DNA from 4 places in the Enterococcus camelliae genome. Region 4 is predicted to be linked to each of the others. Evidence: a T-box and tRNA genes for the amino acid it is inferred to sense, from the RefSeq annotation. Region 4 holds a T-box; the other regions hold tRNA genes.
The links. A T-box is a leader RNA that pairs with one kind of tRNA and senses whether it is charged. The one in region 4 lies ahead of argS (arginine--tRNA ligase), so its partner is inferred to be a tRNA-Arg.
Positions count from the first base shown of each region.

Region 1: it encodes a tRNA-Arg, which carries the amino acid that the T-box ahead of argS (arginine--tRNA ligase) is inferred to sense. The anticodon was not compared.
Region 2: it encodes a tRNA-Arg, which carries the amino acid that the T-box ahead of argS (arginine--tRNA ligase) is inferred to sense. The anticodon was not compared.
Region 3: it encodes a tRNA-Arg, which carries the amino acid that the T-box ahead of argS (arginine--tRNA ligase) is inferred to sense. The anticodon was not compared.

Region 1 covers NZ_JBHUMO010000043.1:83,486-87,764, forward strand. Annotated here, with positions in the region: gene ACFSR0_RS06900 (helicase C-terminal domain-containing protein) at 1-257, opposite strand, end outside; gene ACFSR0_RS06905 (baeRF6 domain-containing protein) at 380-1,483, opposite strand; tRNA gene ACFSR0_RS06910 (tRNA-Arg) at 1,645-1,718, shown strand; gene ACFSR0_RS06915 (DEAD/DEAH box helicase) at 2,031-3,359, opposite strand; gene ACFSR0_RS06920 (Gfo/Idh/MocA family protein) at 3,369-4,279, opposite strand, start outside.
Region 2 covers NZ_JBHUMO010000052.1:22,678-26,956, forward strand. Annotated here, with positions in the region: gene ACFSR0_RS08695 (HD domain-containing protein) at 1-452, opposite strand, end outside; gene ACFSR0_RS08700 (lipoate--protein ligase family protein) at 436-1,257, opposite strand; gene ACFSR0_RS08705 (DUF1934 domain-containing protein) at 1,407-1,844, shown strand; gene rpoE (DNA-directed RNA polymerase subunit delta) at 1,929-2,537, shown strand; tRNA gene ACFSR0_RS08715 (tRNA-Arg) at 2,680-2,751, opposite strand; gene rpoN (RNA polymerase factor sigma-54) at 2,804-4,123, shown strand.
Region 3 covers NZ_JBHUMO010000039.1:84,636-88,914, reverse strand. Annotated here, with positions in the region: gene ACFSR0_RS06050 (zinc-dependent alcohol dehydrogenase family protein) at 1-562, opposite strand, end outside; gene ACFSR0_RS06045 (group II intron maturase-specific domain-containing protein) at 860-1,069, opposite strand; partial or broken gene ACFSR0_RS06040 (transposase) at 1,068-1,739, opposite strand; gene ACFSR0_RS06035 (transposase) at 1,765-2,208, opposite strand; tRNA gene ACFSR0_RS06030 (tRNA-Arg) at 2,702-2,775, opposite strand; gene ACFSR0_RS06025 (alpha/beta hydrolase) at 2,846-3,679, opposite strand; gene ACFSR0_RS06020 (O-methyltransferase) at 3,741-4,279, opposite strand, start outside.
Region 4 covers NZ_JBHUMO010000034.1:2,956-7,234, reverse strand. Annotated here, with positions in the region: gene rimI (ribosomal protein S18-alanine N-acetyltransferase) at 1-183, shown strand, start outside; gene tsaD (tRNA (adenosine(37)-N6)-threonylcarbamoyltransferase complex transferase subunit TsaD) at 176-1,210, shown strand; T-box leader at 1,264-1,451, shown strand; gene argS (arginine--tRNA ligase) at 1,501-3,192, shown strand; partial or broken gene tnpA (IS200/IS605 family transposase) at 3,478-3,886, shown strand; gene ACFSR0_RS05030 (DUF4387 domain-containing protein) at 4,028-4,279, opposite strand, start outside.

The sequences.
Region 1 (4,279 bases), on a different contig from region 4:
AAGACTGTACCTGAAAGTAACTCATAGATAGTCGGCGCGACATCTTCAAAATAGGGCGCATTTTTTACATCTTGATTGGTTGTGTGTGTCAAATGTTGAATCTGTGGTGAAATTGAGCGGTTCGGATGGATGTTGGTAGCAAACCGTCCTACAATTTTCCCCTCTTCCACAAACACACAGCCAAATTGGAAGATGCGATCTTCTTTCGGATTCGTGCCCGTTGTTTCAATATCTACAATAGCATACGTTGTCGTCATAACATTCTCCTTTATACACTGTTGCATTATACTACAGAATAACCCTCCGAACCAACTCTTGCAAAACCACTAAAAAAACAACTACCCTAATAATTAGGGTAGCTGCAAAGCAAAGATAGCAATCAATAACGCAAAATCGCAAGTATTTTTTTGTTCATCGGAATATCTGTCGTTTCTAACAAATAGACATTGCCATTCATACGGATCACTTCGTTTGCTAAGTGATTCAGCACTTGGCGCCAGTCATACTCTGCTTCCGGATTTTCACCAAAGCCATCAATCAGATTTTCAGTGGAAATAAATAAATCGGAAATCCGTCCCAACGGAGCAGATTGTTTGATATCAGCTAGTTGTTCCATCCATTTACGGTTGGCCAATTTTTGATAGCTTTTTTTCTCTTGCTCACTCAACTGAGCATCCATTGATTGGCTGACGGACTGCAATTCTTCTCTTGTCAATTGATTGGGTGACCGTTTTATTTGAATATCTCTTCTAAGATAGGAATTCTTGGCTAACTTTTCAAATAAGGTTAGGTTTTCAGCTAAGCCCATTGCAAACAATGGTAGGCGTCGTTCATTTTGCCATTCTTCACGGAAAAATGCATCTACCGCTTGATAGTAATTTTTATGATCAATTTCTTCCTCCTCATTCTTATCAACCGTACTATGGAAGGTATTACCTTCACTACTAGAATGAGATAGGCTGGCTTTTTTATCAATTTCATCGCCCAGTGCTTGTTTTAAGGTAATCGGTGCGGTTGCGGGTAAAGCAATAGGTACCAACGTATGATTTTTGCTTTCATATAATGAAAAGCTGTCTCGGTTCAAAGCTAAAAGAAAATAGTCGTAATTAAACTGACTATTTTTAATAATTGCTAACAAATAGGGCTCATCTCCTACGTAGTATTGATCGTCTACCCGAATGCTCAAGCGATGGATGAACGTTTTTTCCTGCGTGAAAATAAGTGCTACACTAGTAGTTGCTGTCTGCCAAAAGGGCTGGCTTGCTAACAACTGTTCCATTTGATACTGATACGGTTCCCAGGAAGCTTCAGGGTACTTTTTTTCAAATCGTTTTCTTGCCTCTTTCGCAAAGTTCTTCAATTTGATTTGATCCTTCTCTACCTCTTGGTGACTCACATGCGTATTTAGCATAACGGTAACAAACGGGCCGGACTCGGTTTCTGAGGTCAACTGAACAAGTAATTCTCTTCCAATTTGTGTCATTTCCATTCCTCCTCTAGCTTTTTGTTGCTTAGTTAAGTGTATCATTTCAGACAACGGCTCTCAAATAAAACGATTACACGGAAAATCTTCCACACCGATGAACGCAATTTAGGCTTGAAGTTCCATATGTTACGGGGTAAAATAACAAACAGAGCCTTTTTGTCCTCGTAGCTCAGTAGGATAGAGCAATTGCCTCCTAAGCAATAGGTCGCTGGTTCAATTCCAGTCGGGGACGTTAAGATGAATGTATCGAAAGCCTGAATCTTGGGGTTTTCGATTTTTTTATTTTGCTTAAAAAATGCCCTCTTTCCCATTCGATGCTCCTTTGCATGGAATCGCTCATCACTTCATTCATGAGCGATTCATCAATTAAGCTACCCCTTTGCAGCCACTCAAGGAGTTTTTTGTCGATGTGCCATAAGTTGCTGTCCATGGCACACCAAAATAAAAAAATCCACTCATTTAAAGTACCAACAAAACATGACGGTAAGAATTTTCGTCATCGTGCTACTTCAAATGCTTGGATTTTTGCTTTCATATCATGGTCTTACAAACGATTATCGTTACGCTTCCGTTTCCCTTTATTTTTTTTATCTTTGGTCCGTGTCTTGTTGCGTTTTTTTTGATTCAAATCACCTGCTACTGGTTTTACGGTAGCAGACGTTGCTGCTGGATTTATTTCTGTGCTCTTTTTGGCGCGAACGTTGGGTTTGGCTTCTTTGGTCTTCTTTGGTTGACCGTTTGCCACCCCTTGTTTGATTGGTTTTTCTGTCTGGATTTGTCCTCCGACAACATACACTTCTTGGAGGTCAATCGCTAATTGTTTTGCTAATTTTTGCAAATCTTTTAGCGATTGCTCTGGGACAATTGTCAGGACACTGCCTGGAGTCCCCATCCGTCCAACTCTGCCAGCGCGGTGCAAATAACTTTCTTTTGAAAGCGGTACTTCTGCATTAACCACAAATGGGAGACGATCAATATCTAATCCTCTAGCTGCTATATCGGTTGCTAGTAACAATTGGATTTTTCTTTCTTTAAAAGCCGTCAATCCAAATTTTCGTAATTGTTTATTTTGGTCAGAGGCTAAAGACGCTGCCTGAATATGGTTAAATAGCAACTTTTCTTCGGCCATCCCAAGTTCATTTAACTGATTGAAAAAAACTAATGCCTGAAAATCCGGCGTATGTGCCAAACGACGCAACAAATCAACTTTTTTTCTCGTAGGCGCTAGAATGTATTGGTGAGCGACCGCTCCTTGACTATCATCGATTTCGGTCATGTCAATCACCTTTAAATCTGGAACAATCTTTTCAATTGGTCCTAATGCGGCAGCAGCTGTTGCTGAAAAGAATGCAAAGGTTGATTTTTTCCCAACTGCTTGAATCAATTCCTGAACAAGTCCTTGTTGATCATGATTAATCAATTGATCGGCTTCATCAAAAATAACCGTTTGAACCGTAAATGCATTGATTTTCTTCGCTCGAATGAGTTCTACGATTCTGCCAGGAGTCCCCACAATAAGCTCTGGGTGATGTTTTAATTTTTCGATTTGACGTTGAATATTGGCTCCACCTATAGCGGATTGTAGTTGAAGGGCTAAATCTTCAGCCCAATCTTTTGCGACTTCCACCACTTGCATGGCTAACTCCTGCGATGAGGTCACAACTAACACTTGATTGCCTGCACCTTTTTTAATGCCAAGTAAAGTAGGCAATAAATATGCCAAGGTCTTGCCTGAACCGGTTGGTGAAATGCCCATTATGGATTGATGATTCCATAGGGGTTCGAATACTTCTTTTTGAATGGCTGTTGGTTCCTGAAACGCATTGTCCTGCCATCGCTTCTCCCAAATTGCTGGAAATTCTTTGTTTACCATCTGTTCCCTCTATTCTTTTTTGTCTGCCGGAAAAACAATTCCAGCTTTTTTTCTTAATTCATACAAGACAAGATTTACCTCTCTTGCCAATTCTACCCAACTTTCGTATGTATCCAGCCATTTTTGCTCATCACTGTGCATCAAGACTTGTGCAAAATCAACGGCTTCTTCATACAGTGGATTGGCGTGTCCTTTTTCTAACTCAAGGAAGGATGTTTCCTTTGTTTTCCGATTGTAAAAAACCGCTTCTTGAATAGCATTGACGCCATCTAATTCCAACGTACCTTCAGCCAAATAAATTTCCGATTTAGCAAATGAATCCCCTGTTTTGCCATGGTGCAAAAGAACATCAAACGCTTCATATCGTAAGATAGCAAATCCACTGCCATCCACACCCGTGACGATTTTTTGGGCAAAATAGTCAACCGTTTTAGGACTACCAAACCAAGCCACAGCAGCATAAACGAGATAGACGCCTAAATCCATCAAGGAACCCCCTGAAAAAGCTAGGGAAAAGATATTGGGTTCTTTCCCTTGCAGAACTTCATCGTACCGAGAGGAATATTTCATATAAGTAAACGCCGCACCCTTCACTTGATTTTTAGGTGGCAATTCCGCTAAGACTTTCTGGAAATTCTTTTCGTGAATGTTTCTTGCAGCCTCAAAGAAAAAGACTTTCTTTTGATTCGCAAGCTGAATAATCTCTTCCATTTCAGCAGGGTTTGAGAAGGCGGGCTTTTCAACAATCACACTTTTGCCATTGACGATAGCTGCTTTGGCTTGTTCAAAATGCAACCGATTCGGCGAAGCGATGTAGAGAACATCAACTTCCGCTGAGGAGACGAAGGCTTGCAAATCATCTGTTGTGAAACACGTGTCAACATGTTCTTTCGCAAAATCTTGCGCAGTCGCTTGTTTTC
Region 2 (4,279 bases), on a different contig from region 4:
ATTTTATTTAGAATTTGGTACACTTCGGTAGATGGTGAAGTGATAATATCAACGGTTATTGCTTCATGATTTGTTTGGAAAATATGTTCAAATGTATGAGAATACGCACCGTGACCAATGTCATGCAAAAGAGCAGCACACAAAACAACCAACCGTTCCGAATCATCCCAACCATCAGCCCCTATTTTTCTTATCGGAAAATTTCGTTCAAAAATATCACAGATTCGTCGTGCAATCTCATAGACACCTAACGAATGGGAAAAACGAGTGTGCTCTGCTCCATGGAAGGTAAAGGAAGAGGTCCCAAGTTGATGGATCCTTCTCAATCGTTGAACTTCTCTTGAATTAATCAAGTCCAAAATAACTTGATGTTGGACATGAATATAATTGTGAACGGGATCGCGAAAGACTTTTTCAATTGGAAGCATTTGTTGTTTATAGGGAATTGTCATGTAAAAACTCCTTTATTTGGTTATTGCGTTCGACCATGTTTTTTTCTTTTGTTAGAAAGAGAGCGTCAGCATTTTTTTCGGTCAGCCAACTACCGAGATTTTTGATGGTATCGCGCTTTTCAAAGAGGACTGTGAATCGCTCTTTTACGTCATGAATGGCAATCTTTTTGTTTAATACTTGACTAACAGTTGTCATACTATCTGGATTTACAGGCGGATAGCCATCCTGTCCAAAATTTTCTACAAGCCCATGTTGATAAAAAGTTTTGACAATTTCTCCACGCTTTGATTGATCGCCATTTACGCTTAAGTACATCATCACTGCAATTCCATTTTTTACACGCCTTTGGGCAATTCCGGCTATTTTTTTCCCATTCACACTTAGATCATAGGTGCCTGGACAGTACGAATCATGAATCTCAAACGCATCAATTTCCAGCTCAGGGAATGCCTTTTGCGTAAGCTGATACATTAAGACATAGGCTTCATCTGTGAGATGAATTTGTTCATTCTTTTTGAAAATATATGAAATATTTAAAACACCATCATCAGCAATGACGCCTAAACCACCTGAATTTCTTACAATCGTATGATAACCTAAGTGATTCACTGCTTTCAATGCCTCTTGTAAATAAGGCACGCGCATATCTTTCATTCCTAAAATGAGTGTGGTGGGTAACTGCCAAAAATGTAGAAAAGAGTCCTCTTTTACTCCTACTTCTTCTGTCAAAACATCGGTAACTGCAAAAGGAGCAAATAAGGAAGAAGTTTGGGCAGGCGTTTGATCAAAAACAAAAACAGTCATAAAACATCTCTCCTATTTTTTCTTAATCTTTTCTTATTATATACGATATATCGAATGAAAAGATAAGAAACCGATGGAAATTGTAGATAAATTGACAAAACAATAAAAAAAATGAACAATGGGAATAGAAAACTAAAGGAGGAACATGTGTGGATTTAACACAAGCACTACCAATCGCTATCCATTTAGAAACGATTACCGTTCAAGAAGGTACCCGGCAAGATTTTGTTTTTGATGTAGCGGGTCAAATCGTAAAAATAGGCGATACACTTTATATTCGTTACAAAGAGACTGCAACAGAAGATATGGAAGAAGTACCTGTCACCATTAAAATTCTTCCAGATGGTAGCTTACAATTAATACGGGCAGGGGAGATGCGTCTTCGTTTAAAGTTTACATATAAAGAAACAAATGAAAGCCAGTACAAAGCTCCTTTTGGTATGTTGGCTTTTAGTACTTATACGCATGATTTGCATGTCAGTTTGACTGATAAACCGATTGCAGGAGCTATTGTGCTTTCATATGATTTATTTATGACCGATCAAAAAATTGGGGAATATCAGTTATCGCTAAAGTTCACAGCATAATCTTTGAAATTTTGAAAGAAAAAATTGCTTTTTTTGCTGGCTTTTTGTATGATTAGACGTAGACTTTGAAAGGACGTGTCCCAATTGGAAATTAATGTATTTGAAGGCATAGATAAAAACGAATTATCCATGATTGAAGTGGCGCATGCGATTTTGGAACAACGTGGTGATGTAATGGACTTTTCTGATTTAGTGAATCAGATTCAAAACTACCTTGGAAAATCGGATGGTGAGATTCGTGATTCTTTGGCTCAGTTTTACACAGATTTGAATATTGACGGAAGTTTTATTTCTTTAGGTGATAACCGTTGGGGATTGAGATCATGGTATGCCATTGATTCAATTGATGAAGAGTTAAACCATGGCTTAGATGAAGATGATGAAGATACACCACGTCGTAGAAAACGGAAAAAAGTCAATGCATTTATTAATGGTGACGAGGATGCCATTGACTATAACGATGATGATCCAGAAGATGCTGATTTATCTGATGACGATGACGATGATGATTTATTTGAGGATGATGACGATGACGACGAAGAAATTTCTGCGTATAATTCCGATTTGCAAGAGATAGGTGCGGACACTTCTGAGGATGATGAAGAAGAAGTTCCTGAAAACATCGAAGAAGATTTAACAATCATTGATGATGAAGATGATGAAGAACTCTTTGATGAGGATGATGAAGAGTAAATCATTAAAAAAGTTCTAGCAAATAAGCCCCCAGTTCACTAAGTGAAGTTGGGGGCTTATTTGCTAGAAAAATCAATATTCCACTTGATTCATAATTGAGTTCTAGAACATTCTATTGTATTCTATAACAGGTGAAGCTATACGCACCCTAAGGGAATCGAACCCCTGTCTCAAGAACCGGAATCTTGTGTGATATCCACTACACTAAGGGTGCAAGCACTTAATTAGTATAACGAATATAAAAAAAAAAACAAGGGGGTAGAAGCATGAAATTTGAACAACAGCTTTCCCAAAAGCAAAGACAAGTTCAGCAATTGGCTTTAACCCAGCAATTGCAACAATCTTTACAAGTACTTCAATACAATGGTGAAGAATTATTTGAATTCATCAATCAGCAAGCATTGGAAAATCCGCTAATTGAATTAAACAATCAATATTACACGGGATTGGCTCGTAAAAATACGCTCGGAAATACAGCCTCTGCAACAGAAATTAATTTTGGCCAAATCGCCGATACACAACAATCACTTTTTGAATATTTATTGGCGCAAGTTCATTTGAATTATCGGGATACACCATTGCGAAAATTAGTTATTACATTGATCAGTTACATCGACAATAATGGTTTTTTAAGGACGCCATTGCAGAAAATTGCCGATGAACGAAATAGGCCTTATATTGAGTTACTAGATGCTTTAACATTAATCCAACAATTGGATCCACCGGGAATTGGTGCAAGAAGTCTCCAAGAATGTTTGATGTTACAAACTGAACGAGACAATCACGCACCACACATTGCGTATATTATTCTTGAAAGTTATTTTGAACAATTGGTCGAAAGAAAGTGGCTCGAAATCAGTAAAGCGCTGTCTGTTTCTTTAGAAGACATTCAAAATGTTTTTGATTATATTCAGACACTATCACCCGCGCCAGGAAGCCACTTTTACCAAGAAGAAGGTCTATACATCATTCCAGATTTAAAAGTGGAAGTTGAAAATGGAGAGATTATCGTAACGGCGACAAAATCAATTCAACCACCATTAAAGTTAAATGAAGAGTACTTCGATCGCTTTAAACAAACGAATGATCAAGAGGTACAAAAGTTTTTAAAAGAAAAGAAACAAAACTATGAGTGGTTGAAAAAAACAATTGATCAAAGAGGCAGTACCATTTTGCGGGTAGGTGAAGCGATTGTCCGACACCAAAAAGCATTTTTTTTGGAAGAAAGCCATCCAATCAAACCACTGATACTGAAAAATATTGCTGAAGAATTAGCAATTCATGAATCCACAGTTAGTCGCTCAGTGAATGGCAAGTACTTAGAAACAAGTTTTGGTATTTTTGAATTAAAACATTTTTTTGCAACAAAACTCGTCAGTGATTCTGGAGAGAGCATTTCTGCGAATCAAGCGAAAGAACATCTAGCGCAGTTTATTCGGAATGAGGACAAAAGGAAACCACTTTCCGACCAAAAAATTGTCGATATGATGGAGAAGATTGGCGTGAAACTATCAAGAAGGACAGTTGCAAAATATCGCGAAGAACTTGGGATTTTGGGATCATCTAAAAGAAAGAGATTTGATTAATCAACTCTCTTTCTTTTGTTTGTCTAGAATGGGAAAATTCTAACGGGTTCAAGTCCCACGGGCATCCAAGTACTGGAAAGCATTCAGCCAAATGCAAGGTTGTCCATGGTGACATGGAATCTGAAGAAAACGTCTGGTCTGATGAACCGAAATTAC
Region 3 (4,279 bases), on a different contig from region 4:
TGGCCCCCAGTTCATATAGCTGTTTCCTAGCCTGTTCATTACGTACAACACCCAAAAACTTTGCCCCACTAAGGTTAGCAAATTGCAAAAGAAGTTTGCCAACTGCAGAATTTGCAGCATTTACTAACAAGACCGTCTCTTTTTTTAAATTCATAAATTGTCGACATAGTACCCATGCAGTCAATGGGTTTATGTATATTTGACAAGCTTGATTATCGGATAATTCTGAAGGAAGTACGATTATTTGTTCTCGTTGGGTAATCAAGAATTTTTGCCATGTTTCTCCCCCGAGAGGTAATACCCGTTTTCCAACTAGCCAGTCCAAGCTCTTAGAACTTGTTTCCAAAACGACTCCAAATCCTTCATATCCTACAATAGCTGGCAATGGCGTGCGATGTGCATATGCGCCTGTTATTGGAATTAAATCAGAGGGATTAACTGAAACACGATTCATAGCTATTTTTATTTCATTCATTTTTAAAAGACGAAGTTCTGATTGCACTAACTGAACCACGTCACTTGGTTTTCCAAATTTCTTATATTGTAATGATACATTTTCCATTTACTTCTCCTAAAACCAATGATTAATCGCGTAGGAGAATAATCATTAATTGATTATTCGTCCTCTCACACCACCGTACGTACGATTCCGTATACGGCGGTTCAATTTTACATCACGTGTACTTTTTGATACTGTTTAACTTAAAAAGAGTAAACCAAAACGTTCTAAGCGTTCATTGGTTATCGTGGTTGTTAAGATCCACGAGTGAGCTATTCTTGCAATTTCTTAGCTAGAATAGCTATTTTTATACGCTTCATAGCGGTTCATCCCTAGCTTCATTAAGTTCTTCCTTCTCATTTATGGCGTTTTCCATTGTTTCCAAATACACATTCTTAGTATTCTTCTGACTCTCGCATCCATGGATAAAAGAAAATTCTTCACCTTACTTATCTTATAGTAATTCCCCCAATCTCTTACGAGTTGATTAATTTTCTCTATCCTCACTTTTGTAGTGATTTCCCAGTTCCTTTTCGTTAGTTTCTTCAGTTTAAATTTAATTTCAGCCATCAATCAGTACTGTCCTTTCTTGGTTTGATAGGCAAAGTAGATTGATGGATTTCTCTTTTTTTAACAGTTCAGCCGCTCCTTCAAGTAACGCTTTTTCGAGCTGTAATTGGTGCACTTGCTTCTGAAGCTCCTCTACTTCTTTTACAAGCAGATCTTTTTGGTGTAATTGTTTTTCTTGTGGCATGCGCAGTGGGAAGTCATTTCCAAGATACGTGTCTTTCCATTGATATAGAGTAGTTCTGCTTATATCTTCCGTTTCAGCTAAATGTTTTCTATTGATTTGTGGTTCATAAAATTTTTTCAACACATCATTTTTTTGATTTTTTTCTAACTTTACTGCACTTTTTCGAATTTTTCTAGCCCCAGATGCTAATTCTTCACACCATTGCCGTAACGATTCCCTGTTTGGATAACCAAGCATACGAACAGTACGAGAATAACATTGCCCATATTCAAAATAATGATTTACAGCTATTCGTTTTTGTTCTTCAGAATACTTTGACTTTTTCTGCTACTCAGAATGGAGTCTTCTAGATATCAGATACTCTTTGTATCAACTACGTAATGCACTGATTGATGGATAACCTAATTTTTGAATGGTGGCAACATAGGAACAGTCATGCTTTAAAAATAACTGAATTGCTTTTTCGCGTTTCTTGTGAGAAAACATAAGGGAGTACCTCCTGAACTAATTTTTAGTCCAGAATTATGTCCGCATCCCCTTTTATGTATAAAAGCCTTGCAAAATACAACTGGGCCACCTGCATAAACTGAGGGATAGTTTCTTTTGTGATTGCTTGGAAAAAGCGACTAATCGTTGGTTGTGATGCCAGAGTGTTTTTGTTGGAAAAGATAGTTTTGAAGATCGGGTCTAGTCGTAATCGATTCGCTGCGACATCTTTTGAGTAGCCAGCGATATGCTGTAAAAGTAGCTGCTCTATTATATCGTTATACGTATGATCTGGGTTTTTTCGGTTGTCAGTTAGTTTTACTTGCTCTTCAAGTATGCTTGAAAACCCAATCCGGTTCATAAACTCTTTTATCAGAATAAGACCACTATCTGAAGAAATTTTCCCACCATCGTTGGCAAGTGTATTATTTTTATTGAAAGTTAGTTGTTTGTGTTGTAAAATCGACATATGGGCACTCCTTGCTTGTATTGTGACGTTTTGGTCGACTTAACAATACCATAAGGAGTGCCCTTTTTACACCCAAAGGATGAAAAAATAATTTGCAAAAACTGTTCAAGCAGAAGGGTTTACAAGGGTTACTGTTAAATACTGTGAATTATTCAAGGATTACTCTACTTTTAAAATTCTCAACGTAACCCAATCAGTGCAGCTGGATAGAGCATCCGCCTTCTAAAGAAAGGTCGAACCAAACAAATGTCATTATGCCTTTCTAAAAAGATTCAAATAAGCATGCACAACAGTTAAAAGTTGCACCACTAAATGCTGTAAATACCACCTCTTGCAAAATAATAAACTAATGCTATTATGAGACAAAACGTGTGGGATACTTTTACCAGTTCGAAGTACAGTTCGTCTACCACATAACAAAAAATACAAAAAAAATCCTAATGAAATGCTTATCTAAAAGCTTTTTCATTAGGAAAAAATAAGCGACCTTTTACGTCACAGGAGGGATTCGAACCCCCGACCGTCCGCTTAGAAGGCGGATGCTCTATCCGGCTGAGCTACTATGACAATTCAGCAACAAACAATATTATAGGGAATTCGTTCTTGAAAGTCAATGAATTTTTGTTATTTATTATTCCTACCAAAAGAAAGATTCAATTGTTTTTTGAACTTTCTCATTTTGAACCAATGCACTATGTTGGCTATCCTCTGTTATGATAAGTTCCTGGTAGCTGGCTAGATTGTTATAGAGCAATTTACCAGCTAGAACACTTGTTATTGGGACTACCCCATCGGAATAGGTGCCCGCAACCTTTCCTACGACATTGATCATTTGGATCCCCTCAGGAATTTGATTATTTTTTTTCAAATAGCTAGCGAATTGCTCACTCACTACTTTCGGTTGATCAAACGTATCCTCTTTTTCATTATAGTCAAAGGATACATCATTAAACGGTGTCCCTAATGTCATCAATTTCCCAAGGGTTGGATCATTTGTCGTTGTCTGATTTTCTAAATACTCCGTTATCACAAGACCACCATTTGAATGACCAAGGTAATTATATGTTTTTATTTGATAACGCGTCTGAATGTATTGTAATGCTTGTTGGAACCAGCCACTTTGTTTGGCTAACGTCTGATCACTACTGTCTTCAAAACCAATCACAAAAATCGGGTGGTTCGTTTTTGCGCTCATTGTCCCCTCTACTTTTAATGTTCCATCTGTTTTTACTTCTATTTTTACCACATCGATATCTGTAATCTTTTTTTTCAAGGAATCGATGAGGGAATCAAATCGATTGACCGTGGCATCGGTTCCTGGAACCATAATTAATGGCGTAGCAGCCAAGCTCGTCGCATATTGACTCGTTGAATCACTTGATTGATGGTTTATCGTTTTTGAGAAAAAAGTTAGAAGCCCTCCCAACATACTGAGTAGGACCAATCCTTTTATAACTGTTATCCCTTTCATTGCTTTCCCCTCTTTTCAAAAGGAGGATAACATGTCAACCTTAAAGAAAGATTAATTGAAATTAGTCTTCTATGTTAATTTGAACGTCATCAGCTTCTTTGGTAATTAATGCAATCCCATCACCCAATGGAACAAGTGAAGTCGTTAAATCTGGATGGTGGTTGATGACTTCTAAAAATTGGTTTAGTTTCCGATGGATTGCTCGGCGTCCTCTGGGAATCTCCTCGATTGGATCCAAAACTGTTCCCCCTTGAAAAATATCATCAACCATTAGGACACCTCCTTTTTTTAATAATCGTATGCAATCTGGTAAAAAGGTAATATATTTTGATTTGGCACTATCCATAAAGATAAAATCGTATGGTCCAGTCAATTCAGCCAAAATATCAGCAGCTTGTCCTTCAAGTAAAGTCACTTTCTCTTCTAAATGAAGACGTTTATAGGTTTGTTTGGCTTTCTCAATCATCACATCGTATCGGTCAATCGTAGTCACATGTCCGTCAGTAATGGTTTGCGCCATCAAACTAGAAGAAAAACCGATTGCTGCACCAATTTCTAAAATTTGCTTAGGTTTCATCTGACCCAATAAAAATTTTAAAA
Region 4 (4,279 bases):
GCACTCCAAAGCGAGGCTGTTAATCAAATTTTGTTGGAAGTCAGGCCTTCGAATCAACAGGCACTTAATTTATATACCAAATTTTGTTTTGAACAGTATCATACTCGAAAGGACTATTATACGCAACCCATCGAGGATGCTTGGTTGTTACGAAAGAAAGTGAGTCAAAAAAGGAATGAGTGAATTAATTTTAGCAGTTGAGAGTAGCTGTGATGAAACCAGTGTGGCCGTTGTCAAAAACGGTTCGATTATACTAAGCAATATTATTGCTTCGCAAATAAAGAGTCACGAGCGTTTTGGAGGTGTTGTCCCAGAAGTTGCTAGTCGCCATCATGTAGAACAAATTGGCTATTGTATTCAAGATGCATTGGCTGAGGCAAAGGTAAAACCGGAGGAATTGAGCGCTGTTGCAGTGACTAAAGGCCCTGGGTTAGTAGGCGCATTACTGATAGGAATTACTGCAGCTAAGTCGTTCGCTTGGGCGCATGGCTTGCCACTTATTGGGGTCAATCATATGGCGGGTCATATTTGTGCGGCGCGCTTTGTTCAGACTATCCACTATCCAGCCCTCGCATTGCTTGTTAGTGGCGGACATACCGAATTGGTTTATTTACCGTCGGAAGGAACCTATGAAATTATTGGGGAAACACGTGATGATGCTGCTGGAGAGGCTTATGATAAAGTCGGTCGAGTACTAGGCTTGTCTTATCCAAGTGGCAAAAAAATAGATGAAATGGCACACAAAGGAAATGATACCTATCATTTTCCGCGGGCAATGCTCCATGAAAATACCTATGATTTTAGTTTTAGTGGGTTAAAAAGTTCGTTTATTAACTTAGTTCATAATGCTCAACAAAGAGATGAACAGTTAAATGAAAATGATTTAGCAGCTAGTTTTCAAGCAAGTGTCATCGATGTCTTAGTTGAAAAAACGATTCGAGCTTGCCAGGAATATCAGGTGCAACAATTAATCGTGGCAGGCGGGGTTGCGGCCAATCAGGGATTGCGAGAGCGACTTCAGACAGCAACCAAGACTATGCTACCCTCTGTTGAGCTGATTTTTCCTCCTTTAAAACTATGTGGGGACAATGCAGCGATGATTGGAGCAGCAGCTTCTATTGAGAAAAAACAAGCCCATTTTTCGGATTTGACCTTAAATGCTGAGCCAAGTCTCGCGTTTCCTTTGCATAAGAAAGCAGAAGGACTTTAACAATCGGGGTAGCAAAATCAATTGCTCTTTGGTATAATTTATTCAGTTTCATAGATGATTCAATGATTAAGAGAAGTACATTCTTATGTGAACGAGCGAATTCAGGATGGTGAAAGCTGGATAATAGAGAATGGAAACGCGCTTAGGAGAATTGACGAAGTTCAACGTTAGCTGTCGTTAAAGCAAAGTAGGTCTGTTAACCAGACAAGTAGAGTGGTACCGCGGGAATCTCGTCTCTAGCAATTGATTTAATTGCTAGGGCTTTTTTTGTAAATTAGAGGAGGAAACAAATGAACAACAAAATCATCGTTGCTGAAGTCTTATCTGAGCAACTAAAAAATGTTCTCAGTTACGATCAAATCTTATCATTATTAGAAAACCCCAAATCAGTCGATCACGGAGACATCGCTTTTCCGACATTTCTGTTGGCGAAAGCTTTTCGAAAAGCACCGCAAGGAATTGCAGCGGACTTGACAACTCAATTATCAAGTCCCTCATTTGAAAAAGTAGAGGCAGTTGGTCCCTATGTCAATTTCTTTATGTCTAAAAAGATGATTAGTCAAACCGTCTTACATGAAGCATTGTCATTAGGAAATCATTACGGAGATGCTTCGATTGGCAATCATGAAGCAATCCCAATTGATATGTCTTCACCCAATATTGCCAAACCAATATCTATGGGTCATTTACGCTCAACCGTAATTGGTAATTCCTTGGGCTTTATCCTTGAAAAAGTCGGTTATCAACCAATTCGTATTAATCATTTGGGTGACTGGGGTACTCAGTTTGGAAAACTAATTGTCGCGTATAAAAAATGGGGATCAGAAGAAGCGGTCAAAGCTCAACCAATTAATGAGTTATTGCGATTGTACGTTGAATTTCATGAACGTGCTGAAGAAGACAAATCATTGGAAGATGAAGCGAGAGCTTGGTTTAAAAAACTGGAAGAGGATGACGCGGAAGCTGTTCACTTGTGGAAATGGTTCCGAGAAGAATCACTCAAAGAATTTAACAAGATTTACGATATGTTGGAGGTTTCCTTTGATTCTTATAACGGAGAAGCTTTCTATAATGATAAAATGGATGAAATCGTCAACTTATTAGAAGAAAAGCATTTGTTACAAGAGGATCAAGGAGCAGATATCGTTGATTTAAGTCAATTTGATTTGAATCCTGCGTTAATCAGAAAATCGGATGGTGCAACACTATACATTACGAGAGATATGGCAGCAGCTTTGTATCGAAAACGTACCTATCATTTTGCAAAATCTCTCTATGTTGTTGGGAATGAGCAAACCTATCATTTTAAACAGTTAAAAGCGGTCTTAAAAGAAATGGGCTTTGAGTGGGCTGATGATATGTACCATATTCCTTTTGGTTTAATTACCAAAGACGGTAAAAAACTATCCACACGCAAAGGGAAAATTGTTTTATTAGAAGAGGTATTGAATGAAGCGGTGGCCTCGGCAGAAAAACAAATTGCTGAAAAAAATCCTTCGTTGATAAATAAAGAAGAGGTGGCCAAACAGGTTGGGATTGGTGCTGTAATCTTCCACGACCTAAAAAACGATCGCTTGAATAATTTTGACTTTACTTTGGAAGAGGTTGTTCGATTTGAGGGCGAAACAGGTCCTTATGTTCAATATACACATGCACGAGCAATGAGTATTTTAAGTAAAACGACATTTACATTTGATGAAGCAAGTACGTATTCATTAACAGATGATGCAAGTTGGGAAGTCATCAAATTCATCCAAGCCTATCCAGAGGTCATCTTATCCGCAGCTGAAAAGTATGAACCATCTGTGATTGCAAAACATGCAATTAAGCTCTCACAAGCTTTTAACAAATACTACGCAAATACAAAAATCTTGGCTGAAGATGAAGAAAAAGATTCACGTTTAGCGCTCGTACAGGCTGTAACAATACTTTTAAAAGAAGATTTGCGTTTACTAGGACTGCATGCGCCAGAAAAAATGTAAAAAAAATCTTGGTTTACTCATAGCAGCTTTAGTTGCAAAAAAAAAGAAGCATAGGCGAGATGATTTTTCATTTTGCCTGTGCTTCTTGTTTGTTGTCTTTAGACCCGGTTGAGCTCGCAACGCGTGCGAAACAAAAAACCACCTGCTATGCGGGTGGAAGATAAAAAGTTATACAAAAAAAATCTCTTCTTAAGCGTTAAAATATAGTTGTTCAGGCCATATTGTTAACGAAAGGAAGAGATAGTGTTGGCTAATAAAACAAATAGCTTAGCCCGTACGAAGTGGATGTGCAAATACCATATCGTATTCACTCCAAAGTATAGAAGAAAAATTATCTATAATCAATACCGCGCAAGTCTTCAAGAAATTATTAAGCGGTTATGTAGCTATAAGGGAGTCGAAATAATTGAAGGTCACATGATGCCGGACCATGTACATTTACTTTTAAGTATTAAGTGTGTCAAGTTTTATGGGGTATCTGAAAGGAAAGAGCGCGTTGATGATGTTTGACAAGCATGCAAACTTAAAATACAAATTTGGCAATCGTCATTTTTGGTCGGAAGGATACTACGTGAGTACAGTTGGTCTTAATGAAGCGACCATCAAAAAATATATTCAAGAACAGGAAAAACATGATGATATAGCACTAGATAAGTTGAGTGTTCGAGAATATGAAGACCCTTTTAAGGGTTAAGAAGTGATAGAGTTGTCTCTTTAGAGATAGCAAAAGTGACAAAACCAATGTGGCTTGAACAAGGTGAAAGCCAGCGCCTTGAGACGCTGGCTAGTAGCAGAGGCTTATAGCCTCAGAGCAAACCACCCTTTTGAAGGGTGGTTATGATTCTGGTATCTCAAGGGTTAGTAGCGGTGCATATTGCTGAGAACCATGCATATCACTTTCCCCAACACTTCCTTGAGGCCAAGGCCGGGGAATCGTGATTTTTACGCCAAATGCCGGGTCAAATTGTTCAAAGGTAATAATCTCCTCTGGCTGGATTTGGTAAAGTTTGGCAAAACTTTCTTTGGTTAGAACCTTCGAAGCAATAAATCTTCGATAGTCCGTCGCATTGTCAAAGATAATGTCAAA